4 regions of the Ancylobacter sp. GW821-FHT10E12 genome follow, and region 2 is predicted to be linked to each of the others. Evidence: predicted binding sites of a transcription regulator. Region 2 holds the regulator's gene; each other region holds the start of a gene.

Region 1 (2,199 bases), on a different contig from region 2:
TGGTGGTGGAGGAAGGCGCGGCGGCCGAGATGTTCGCCAACCCCAAGAGCGCCTATACGCGGGCGCTGTTCGCCGCCGCCTTCCACCTGGAGGAGGTGCCGCCGGCGGACGAGGCGGCTTTGGGAGTGACTTTGGGGGCGGCCTCGGGGACGACCTCGGGGGCGGCGCCCGAGGCGACGGCGTGAGCGGGGCCGGGCGCGCGGGACCGGGCGGGGGACTGGGCGACCACGCGGTGCCGGTGACGCTCGAAGGCCCGGTGTCGATCGGCGACGGCTTCCGCCCCTATGACCGCTTCACCGTGACGCTGCCGGGCGCGGGCGGGCAACCGCTGACCCAGACGCGCGACATATTGCGTGTCGGGCCGGTGGTGGCGGCGCTGGCCTGGGACCCGGCGGCGGATGTGTTCGTGCTGATCCGCCAGTTCCGCCTCGCCGCGCATCTGGCGACCGGGCGCGGCGAGCTCACCGAGATCGCCGCCGGGCGGATCGAGGAAGGCGAGACGGCCCAATTCGCCGCGCGGCGCGAATGCCGCGAGGAGCTCGGGGTGGAGCCTTCCGCGCTGCTGCCGATGCTGGCCTTCATGCCGACGCCGGGCGTCACCGACGAGCATGCCGAGCTGTTCCTGGCGCTGGTCGATAGCACGCGGGTGCCGGAAGAGGCCGGCGAGCCGGGCGAGAGCGAGCACACGCGCCCGTTCCTGCTGCCGGTCGGCGAGGCGCTGGCGGCGCTCACCGAGCCCTCGCCGGGGCGGATCGGCAATGTGTTCGTGCTGGCGGCGCTGCAATGGTTCGCGCTGAACCGCGCACGGACGGAGGCGTTCGCCGCCGGAGCGGGGCGCTCGGCGCGATAGAAGAGCCGGCTAAATGATCGCGACGCCGGCGATTGTCACCCGCGCGACATGGAAGGTGCCTAGAGGGTTTTTCCGATCCGCGGCCCCCGCCGCCTGTCCGAAGCGGAGATCCCTCGATGCGCACATCCTTGCCGACAGCCCGCCTGCTGGCCGCGGCCAGCCTTGCCCTGCTCTCCGGCACCGTGCTCTCGGGCACGGCTGCTGCCGACGCCGTCTACCCGATCGATCGCGCCACCATCCTCCAGGGCGCGCCGTTCGACTTCAAGGTGGAGTTCGACGGCGTGGTGAAGCCGGACGAGGTGAAGGTCACCATCAACGGCGAGGATTACGCCAAGCTGCTCGGCAAGGACGCGACCTTCGTCGAGAAGGAGCCGGGCGTCGAGGCCTCGGCGCTGGTGCTGCGCGCCGTCTCCATCGCGACGCCGGGGACCTACAAGGTCGAGGCCAGCGCCGCCGGCAAGACCAAGTCGGTGACCTGGGAGGTGTTCGGCACCCCGGCGACGCCGAAGGTGAAGAACGTGATCTTCGTGCTCGGCGACGGCCTGTCGGTCGCCCACCGCACCGCCGCCCGCATCATGTCCAAGGGCGTGACCGAGGGTAAGGCCAATGGCCGCCTGAACATGGACGGCCTCGACCGCATGGCGTTCATCGGCACCTCGTCGACCGATTCGATCGCGGTGGACAGCGCCAATTCGATGTCGGCCTACATGACCGGCCACAAGAGCGCGATCAACGCCATCGGCGTCTATGCCGACCGCACCAAGGACAGCCTCGACGACCCGAAGGTGGAGACGCTGGGCGAGGCGGTGCGCCGCACCGGCTCCAAGTCGCTCGGCATCATCTCCACCGCCGAACTGCAGGACGCCACCCCGGCGGCGGTGGTCGCCCATACCCGCCGGCGCTCCGACAAGGCCGAGATCGCCGAGATGCTCTACAATGTCCGCCCGGACGTGGTGCTCGGCGGCGGCGGCGCCTACTTCATCCCGAAGAGCACCGCCGGCTCCAAGCGCAAGGACGAGAAGAACTTCGTCGAGCTGTTCAAGCAGGACGGCTACCAGATCGCCACCACCAAGGCCGAGCTGGACGCCGCCTCGATGTCGAACTCCGGCAAGATCTTCGGCGTGTTCCACCCCGGCAACATGGACACCGCGCTCGACCGCATGCAGCTCAAGAAGGGCACGGTGTCGAAGTTCCCCGACCAGCCCGGCCTCGTCGACATGACCAAGGTGGCGCTGAACTCGCTGTCGAAGAACCCCGAGGGCTTCGTGCTGATGGTCGAGGGCGCCTCGATCGACAAGATGTCCCACCCGCTCGACTGGGACCGCGCGGTGATCGAGACCATCGAGATG
Region 2 (2,199 bases):
CGCCCGCCGCCAGCCGCTGGCCGGCGACCTGCGCGAAATCGTCGCCGCCATGCGGATCGCCAACGACCTGGAGCGCATCGGCGACCTCGCCAAGAACACCGGCAAGCGCGTGCTGGCGCTTTCCGGCGAGTTCCACCCGCAGAAGCTGGTGCGCGGCGTCGAGCACATGGCGGGCATCGTGTTCGAGCAGCTGAAGATGGTGCTGGACGCCTATGCGAGCCGCGAGGACGCGCGCGCCATCGAGGTCTGGCAGCGCGACGGCGAAGTCGACGTGCTCTACACCTCGCTGTTCCGCGAGCTCCTCACCTACATGATGGAGGATCCGCGCAACATCTCGCTGTGCACGCACCTGCTGTTCTGCGCCAAGAACATCGAGCGCATCGGCGACCACGCCACCAACATCGCCGAGACCGTGCACTACCTCGCGACCGGCCAGTTGCTCACCGACGAGCGGCCCAAGCAGGACACCACCAGCATGACCTCGGTTCCGTTCCCGTCCTGAGCCGGACGGAACGGCAGTCACGCGCAGCTTGCACGGGGAACGCGATGCCGACCAACATTCTCATCGTCGAGGACGAGGAGCCGCTGACCCTGCTCCTGCGCTACAATCTCGAAGCCGAAGGCTATGCGGTGGAGAGCGTCGGGCGGGGCGACGAGGCGGAGACCCGGCTGCGCGAGACGGTGCCGGACCTGCTGCTGCTCGACTGGATGCTGCCGGGCCTGTCCGGCATCGAATTGTGCCGGCGCCTGCGCGCCCGGCCGGAGACCGAGCGCATGCCGATCCTCATGCTCACCGCCCGCGGCGAGGAGACCGAGCGCGTGCGGGGGCTGGCCACCGGCGCCGACGACTACGTGGTGAAACCGTTCTCGGTGCCCGAGCTGGTGGCGCGGGTGCGGGCGCTGCTGCGCCGGGCCAAGCCGGACCACGTCTCGACGCTGCTGCGCGCCGGCGACATCGAGCTCGACCGCGAGACCAAGCGGGTGCACCGTTCCGGCCGCGAGCTGCATCTCGGGCCGACCGAGTTCCGGCTCTTGGAATTCCTCATGCAGTCGCCCGGCCGGGTCTATTCGCGCGAGCAGCTGCTCGACGGCGTGTGGGGCCAGGACGTCTATATCGACGAGCGCACGGTGGACGTGCATGTCGGCCGCCTGCGCAAGGCGCTGAACCGTCCGCGCCAGCCCGACCCGATCCGCACCGTGCGCGGCTCCGGCTACTCGTTCAACGAGATGTTCGCCCGCGCGCATTGAGCGCGGCCGGCGACAACAGGCGCCGGCGACCTCCACGATATGGCGTGTCGGCGCATCCGGGGGGGCGTCGCGCGGCCATGGCGCCGGTCCGTCGCCGCGATCTTGGGCATGCCGCTTTTCTACCCCTGCGTCGTCGACAGGCGCCCGGCATGTCCGCATAGTGTCGCCCTCACGGCGCCCAGGCGCTTCGGCGGACCGACTGTCATGGCAGCGCAAGACCAAGATCACGAACACGACCACGATCACGACCACGATCACGACCACGACCACGATCACGGCGACCATCCCCACGATCCTCACGACCATTTCCACCGCATCCATTCCGAGCCCGCCGATGCGCTGCTGACCTCGATCGCCGACATCGAGATCAGCGCCCGCGTCAAGGCGCTGGAGGAACTGCTCACCCGGAAGGGTCTGGTCGATCCCGCCGCGCTCGACGCGGTGGTCGATCTCTACGAGAACCGCATCGGCCCGAGGAACGGCGCCAGGGTCGTCGCCCGCGCCTGGACCGACCCGGCCTATCGGGCCTGGCTGTTCGAGGACGCCAATGCCGCCATCGCCGATCTCGGCTTCACCGGCGCGCAGGGCGAGAACATGGTGGCGTTGGAAAACACCGCCGAGGTGCACAATGTCGTCGTCTGCACCCTGTGCTCCTGCTACCCGTGGCCGGTGCTCGGCCTGCCGCCGGTCTGGTACAAGAGCATGCCCTATCGCACCCGCATCGTGCGCGATCCGCGCCCGGTGCTGGCCGAATTCGGCACGCGGCTGCCCGACGGCATGGAAATCCGCGTCTGGGACAGCAATTCGGAAATCCGCTACCTCGTCATCCCCCGCCGTCCGCCCGGCACCGAGGGGATGGACGAGGCGGCGCTGGCCGCCCTCGTCACCCGCGACAGCATGATCGGCGTCACCGAGGCCGGTACTTCCGCACCTGCCATGGAGGCGGCGCCA
Region 3 (2,199 bases), on a different contig from region 2:
TGTTTCTTCCCGTTCTGATGCCGGCACCCGAGTTAAGCACCGATCATGGCTTCCGCAAGGAAAGCACCGGCGCCGGCGATCATCAGTCGGTGAGCCGCCGGGCGCGTCAGCGCATGACGCGCATCGCCCGCAGCACCCAGTAGACGGCGGCGCCGGTGAGCGCGGACAGCAGGATGGCGAGCCAGAAGCCGCCCACCGTCTGCGCGAAGGGCATGCCCGGCAGGTTCATGCCGAACAGGCCGGCGATCAGCGTCGGCGGCAGAAGGAAGGCGGTGAGGATCGACAGCGCGAACAGGTGCCGGTTGGTCTCGGCGCTCAGCTTGGCGGCGAGCTCGTCCTGCATCAGCCGCGCCCGCTCCTGGATGGCGGTCACTTCCTGGTCGAGCCCCTCGAGGCGCCGACCGAGCCGCGTCACCGCCTCCTCCAGCGGCACCGGCAGCGTGCCGCCGGCCGGGCTCGCCCAGCGGTGGAAGATCAGCCGCAGCGAGGCGAGCTGGCGATGCAGCCGCACCGCCGTGCGCCGCACCGGGCCGAGCCGGGCGCGCTCGCGGCCCGGCCGCTCCTCGATCAGCTCGTCCTCGATGGCGTCGAGCGCCTCGGTCAGCTCCGCCGCCACCTCCGCCACCGCCTCGGCGAAATGCTCGACGATCTGTTCGAGCAGCGCCACCGAATGCGCGAAGCGCCGCCCCTCGCCGATCGACTGCAGGGTACGGGCGATGGCGCCGAGCGCCTCGCGCCGGCCGCTCACCACGAGGTTGCGCGTCATGACGAAGCGCAGCCGGCCGAGCGCCCGCTCGGGGCCGGCGGAATCGCGCAGCAGGTCGGCGAAGACGCCGGCCACCGCGTCTTCCGCCGGCTCCAGCCGCAGATGGTCGTCGGAGGAGAGCAGCAGCGCCCGGCCGGCCGCCGGCAGCAGCGGGCAGGCATCGATCCAGCGTCGCGCTTCCGCGTCGGAAAGGTCGAAATGCAGCCACACCCATCCGCCCGGCTCGGCAAGAGCGGCGGGCATGTCGGTGCCGGACATCTCGGTGCCGGACATCTCGGTGCCGGAGATATCGGCATCGGCGAGGTCGGTCGCCGCCAACGCCGCCGCCTCGCCGGCGACGTCGAAACGATAGGCGAAGGTGAGGCCCGGAAGGGCGGAAGCCGACGACAGCGCCATGGTCGATCCACGCAGGAGCGCACCCCGCCCCGATGGCGCCGTCCGAGCAACCGGCGTGCCAGCGCGGGGCGGTCGCGCGGCCGCCTCGCGCTGGCACGCCGTCGTGTCATGGCGGCGTCGCATTTCTCATGTCGCATCCATTCAACGCTGGCGCCGAAACAATGCTCGCGCCGGCACGGCTCCGGGTCCAGCATGAGCCGAAGATCGCTCTCGTCCGGGCGGAGGCGCCGACATGCAGACATTCTCCGGCCAAAGGTTTTCGGGGTTCCAGCTCATCCGCCGGGCCTTCGGCGGCCACAAGGGCTGGCAGCCGCAATGGCGCACGCCCGAGCCCGAGGCCGAGTACGACGTGATCATCGTCGGCGCCGGCGGCCACGGGCTGGCCTGCGCCTATTATCTCGCCAAGGAGCACGGAATCGCCAATGTCGCGGTGATCGAGCGCGGCTGGCTCGGCGGCGGCAATACCGGGCGCAACACCACCATCGTGCGGTCGAACTACCTGTTCGACGAGAGCGCCGCGCTCTACGAGCACGCGGTGAAGCTGTGGGAGGGCCTGTCGCAGGACCTCAACTACAATGTCATGTATTCGGCCCGCGGCGTGCTGATGCTGGCGCACAACCATCACGACGTGCAGAGCTTCAAGCGCCACGTCCATTCCAACCGGCTCAACGGCGTCGACAATGAATGGCTGAGCGCCGAGGAGTGCAAGGCGTTCTGCCCGCCGCTCAACATCTCCTCGATGCGCTACCCGATCCTCGGCGGCGCCCTGCAGCGGCGCGGCGGTACGGCGCGGCATGACGCGGTGGCCTGGGGCTTCGCCCGCGCCGCGGATTCGCGCGGCGTCGACATCATCCAGAACTGCGAGGTGAAGGCGATCCGCCGCGGCCCCACCGGCGCGGTGGAAGGGGTGGAGACCTCGAAGGGCTTCATCCGCGCGAAGAAGATCGGCGTGTCGGCCGCCGGCCATACCAGCGTCGTCATGGCGATGGCCGGGGTGCGCATGCCGCTGGAGAGCTTCCCGCTGCAGGCGCTGGTGT
Region 4 (2,199 bases), on a different contig from region 2:
GGGTGGTGACGCCGGTGACGCTGTCCGGCAAGGAGGGCGCCTCCGAGGGCGCCTCCGTCACCACCGAGCCGATGCCGGTGCTGGCGGTAACCGAGCTGCGCTGCCTCGACTATGCAAGCGACTGCACGCCCCGGCAGATGCCCGAGCACATCGCCATGGTCGGAATCGGCTTCGCCCGCGAGGCCGACATGCAGAGCCAGAGCACGCCGGACAGGAATCCGCTGCTGCGGGTGACCGGCGGCGCCGGCGCGCGGCGCAACGGCTACATCCTGTCGCCGGAGGGCGTGCATGTCGGGCTGACGGCCGAGAACACGCGCGGCGGTTTCCGCTTCCTGAAGCTCGATCGCCAGGCCGATCGCTCCGACTGGGCGGCGACGCCGGCCTGCATCGCGCTGAACGACGCCATCCCGCCGGCCTGCGGGACGCTGCTGGTCGATACCGGCGTGTCGGTGATGTACATGACCGTCCCCGCCGCGCAGGCGGCCGGCGCGACGGGCTCGCTGCCGCCGGGCACGCAGGTGGCGGTGAGCGTCGGGACGGGGGAGGCGGCGTTCGAGCTCTACCGCTTCGCGGTGGGCGGGGGTTCGCCGCTGGCACCGGAGGCCATCCATCTGCGCGTCGCCGACCGGCCCTTCGTCAATACCGGCTTCCACCTGCTGAACGGCTATGACGTCCTCTACGATGCCGATGGCGGCTATGTCGGGTTCCGGCGGCGCTGACGGCCGGTCCGCGCGATGGCGCGGCCCGTTTCAGAACTGGGCGATGACGAAGGCGGCGAACAGGATGAAGGCGGCGAACAGGTCGCTGATCATGGCCATGTTCTCGCGGAAGGTGCGGTGCGGCCGGCGCAGATGGTTCAGGCCGGCGAGGCCGAGAAACGCGCCGCCGACATAGGCGACCGGAAACACCCAGCTGGAGATCAGCAGCGACAGCAGGCCGGCGGTGCCGATGGCGAGATTGGCGAAGCCGAGCTCCTGCACCAGCACATGCGCGCGGGTGTCGTCGACCCCGAGGATGGAGGCGGCGGTGAAGCCCGGCTTGAACAGCTGCGTCAGGCCGGCGAGCAGCAGCCGCACCCCCACCGCCCAGAACACGAACCACTTGCTGGCGATGATGAAAAAGCCGGCCACCGATCCCGCGCTCGCCAGTTCCGAGGCGATGGAGACGACGGGCAGGATGACCATGGTGAGCAGCAGCGTGGCGAGATAGAGCATGGCGGGAGCACAGCCGATCGATGCGGGGGGAGGGGGGAGCGGGACACATGACGTTGAGGAATGTCATACAAGTGTAACGCACCATTCATCCCGACGTCATCTGCCGCCGCTACGCCCTCGTCGACCCCGATGGGCGAAGAGGGACACCGAATGGCGGCGGCGCTCGAAATCGACCATGTCAGCAAGACCTGGGGCTCCATGCGGGCCGTCGACGACGTGTCGCTCCGTATCCAGCCGGGCGAGCGCGTGGCGCTGATCGGTGCCTCCGGCTCCGGCAAGTCGACGCTGATCCGCATCGCCTCGGGGCTGGCACTGGCCGATGCCGGCAGCGGGGCGGTCCGTTCGTTCGGCGTCAGCGTGCAGGACAAGGGCCGGCTCGCGTCCGATGTGCGGAGCGCCCGCCGGCAGATCGGCCTCGTCTTCCAGCAATTCGCCCTGGTCGGCCGACTCACGGTGATGACCAATGTGCTGGTCGGCGCGCTCGGCCGCATGAGCAGCCTGCGTGGCACGCTCGGCCTGTTCAACGCCGACGAGAAGCGCACCGCCCTGGCGGCGCTGGCCGAGGTCGGCATCGCTGCGCACGCCCACAAGAGGGCGCGCGAACTCTCCGGCGGCCAGCAGCAGCGCGTCGCCATCGCCCGCGCGCTGGTGCAGGGCGCCAAGCTGGTGCTCGCCGACGAGCCGATCGCCTCGCTCGACCCGAAATCGGCCAAGCGCGTCATGGACACGCTGGTGACCCTGAGCCGCGACCACGGCATCGCGCTGGTCGTGTCGCTGCACCAGGTGGACTACGCCACCGCTTATTTCGACAGGGTGATCGCCATGAATGCCGGCCGCGTCGTGTTCGACGGCCCGGCCTCGCGCATCACCGGCCCGTTCCTTACCGAGCTCTACGGCGCCAGCGCCGAGGAACTCATCCTGCCGAGCCAATTCGCGGTGCCGACCTCCGGGGCGGCGCTCGAAGCCCATTCGTCCGAAACCGTAT

The links. The regulator PhoB, encoded in region 2, activates phosphate uptake and scavenging genes when phosphate is short. The targets are predictions, from matches to a motif close to TGTCATNNANCTGTCAT.
Region 1: AC1RU4_RS24855 (alkaline phosphatase) is a predicted target of PhoB. The motif match lies at 884-900, and genes of this name have one in related genera.
Region 3: AC1RU4_RS03120 (CorA family divalent cation transporter) is a predicted target of PhoB. The motif match lies at 1,267-1,283, and genes of this name have one in related genera.
Region 4: phnC (phosphonate ABC transporter ATP-binding protein) is a predicted target of PhoB. The motif match lies at 1,276-1,292, and genes of this name have one in related genera.

Annotation. Positions count from the first base shown of each region.
Region 1 covers NZ_JBXASN010000026.1:14,004-16,202, reverse strand. Annotated here, with positions in the region: gene AC1RU4_RS24865 (ABC transporter ATP-binding protein) at 1-185, shown strand, start outside; gene AC1RU4_RS24860 (NUDIX domain-containing protein) at 182-850, shown strand; gene AC1RU4_RS24855 (alkaline phosphatase) at 967-2,199, shown strand, end outside.
Region 2 covers NZ_JBXASN010000005.1:33,872-36,070, reverse strand. Annotated here, with positions in the region: gene phoU (phosphate signaling complex protein PhoU) at 1-502, shown strand, start outside; gene phoB (phosphate regulon transcriptional regulator PhoB) at 547-1,248, shown strand; gene nthA (nitrile hydratase subunit alpha) at 1,453-2,199, shown strand, end outside; gene AC1RU4_RS07950 (hypothetical protein) at 2,199-2,199, shown strand, end outside.
Region 3 covers NZ_JBXASN010000002.1:158,684-160,882, reverse strand. Annotated here, with positions in the region: gene AC1RU4_RS03125 (tellurite resistance TerB family protein) at 1-1, opposite strand, end outside; gene AC1RU4_RS03120 (CorA family divalent cation transporter) at 107-1,162, opposite strand; gene AC1RU4_RS03115 (sarcosine oxidase subunit beta family protein) at 1,395-2,199, shown strand, end outside.
Region 4 covers NZ_JBXASN010000007.1:286,676-288,874, reverse strand. Annotated here, with positions in the region: gene AC1RU4_RS12135 (hypothetical protein) at 1-719, shown strand, start outside; gene AC1RU4_RS12130 (DUF6790 family protein) at 750-1,214, opposite strand; gene phnC (phosphonate ABC transporter ATP-binding protein) at 1,365-2,199, shown strand, end outside.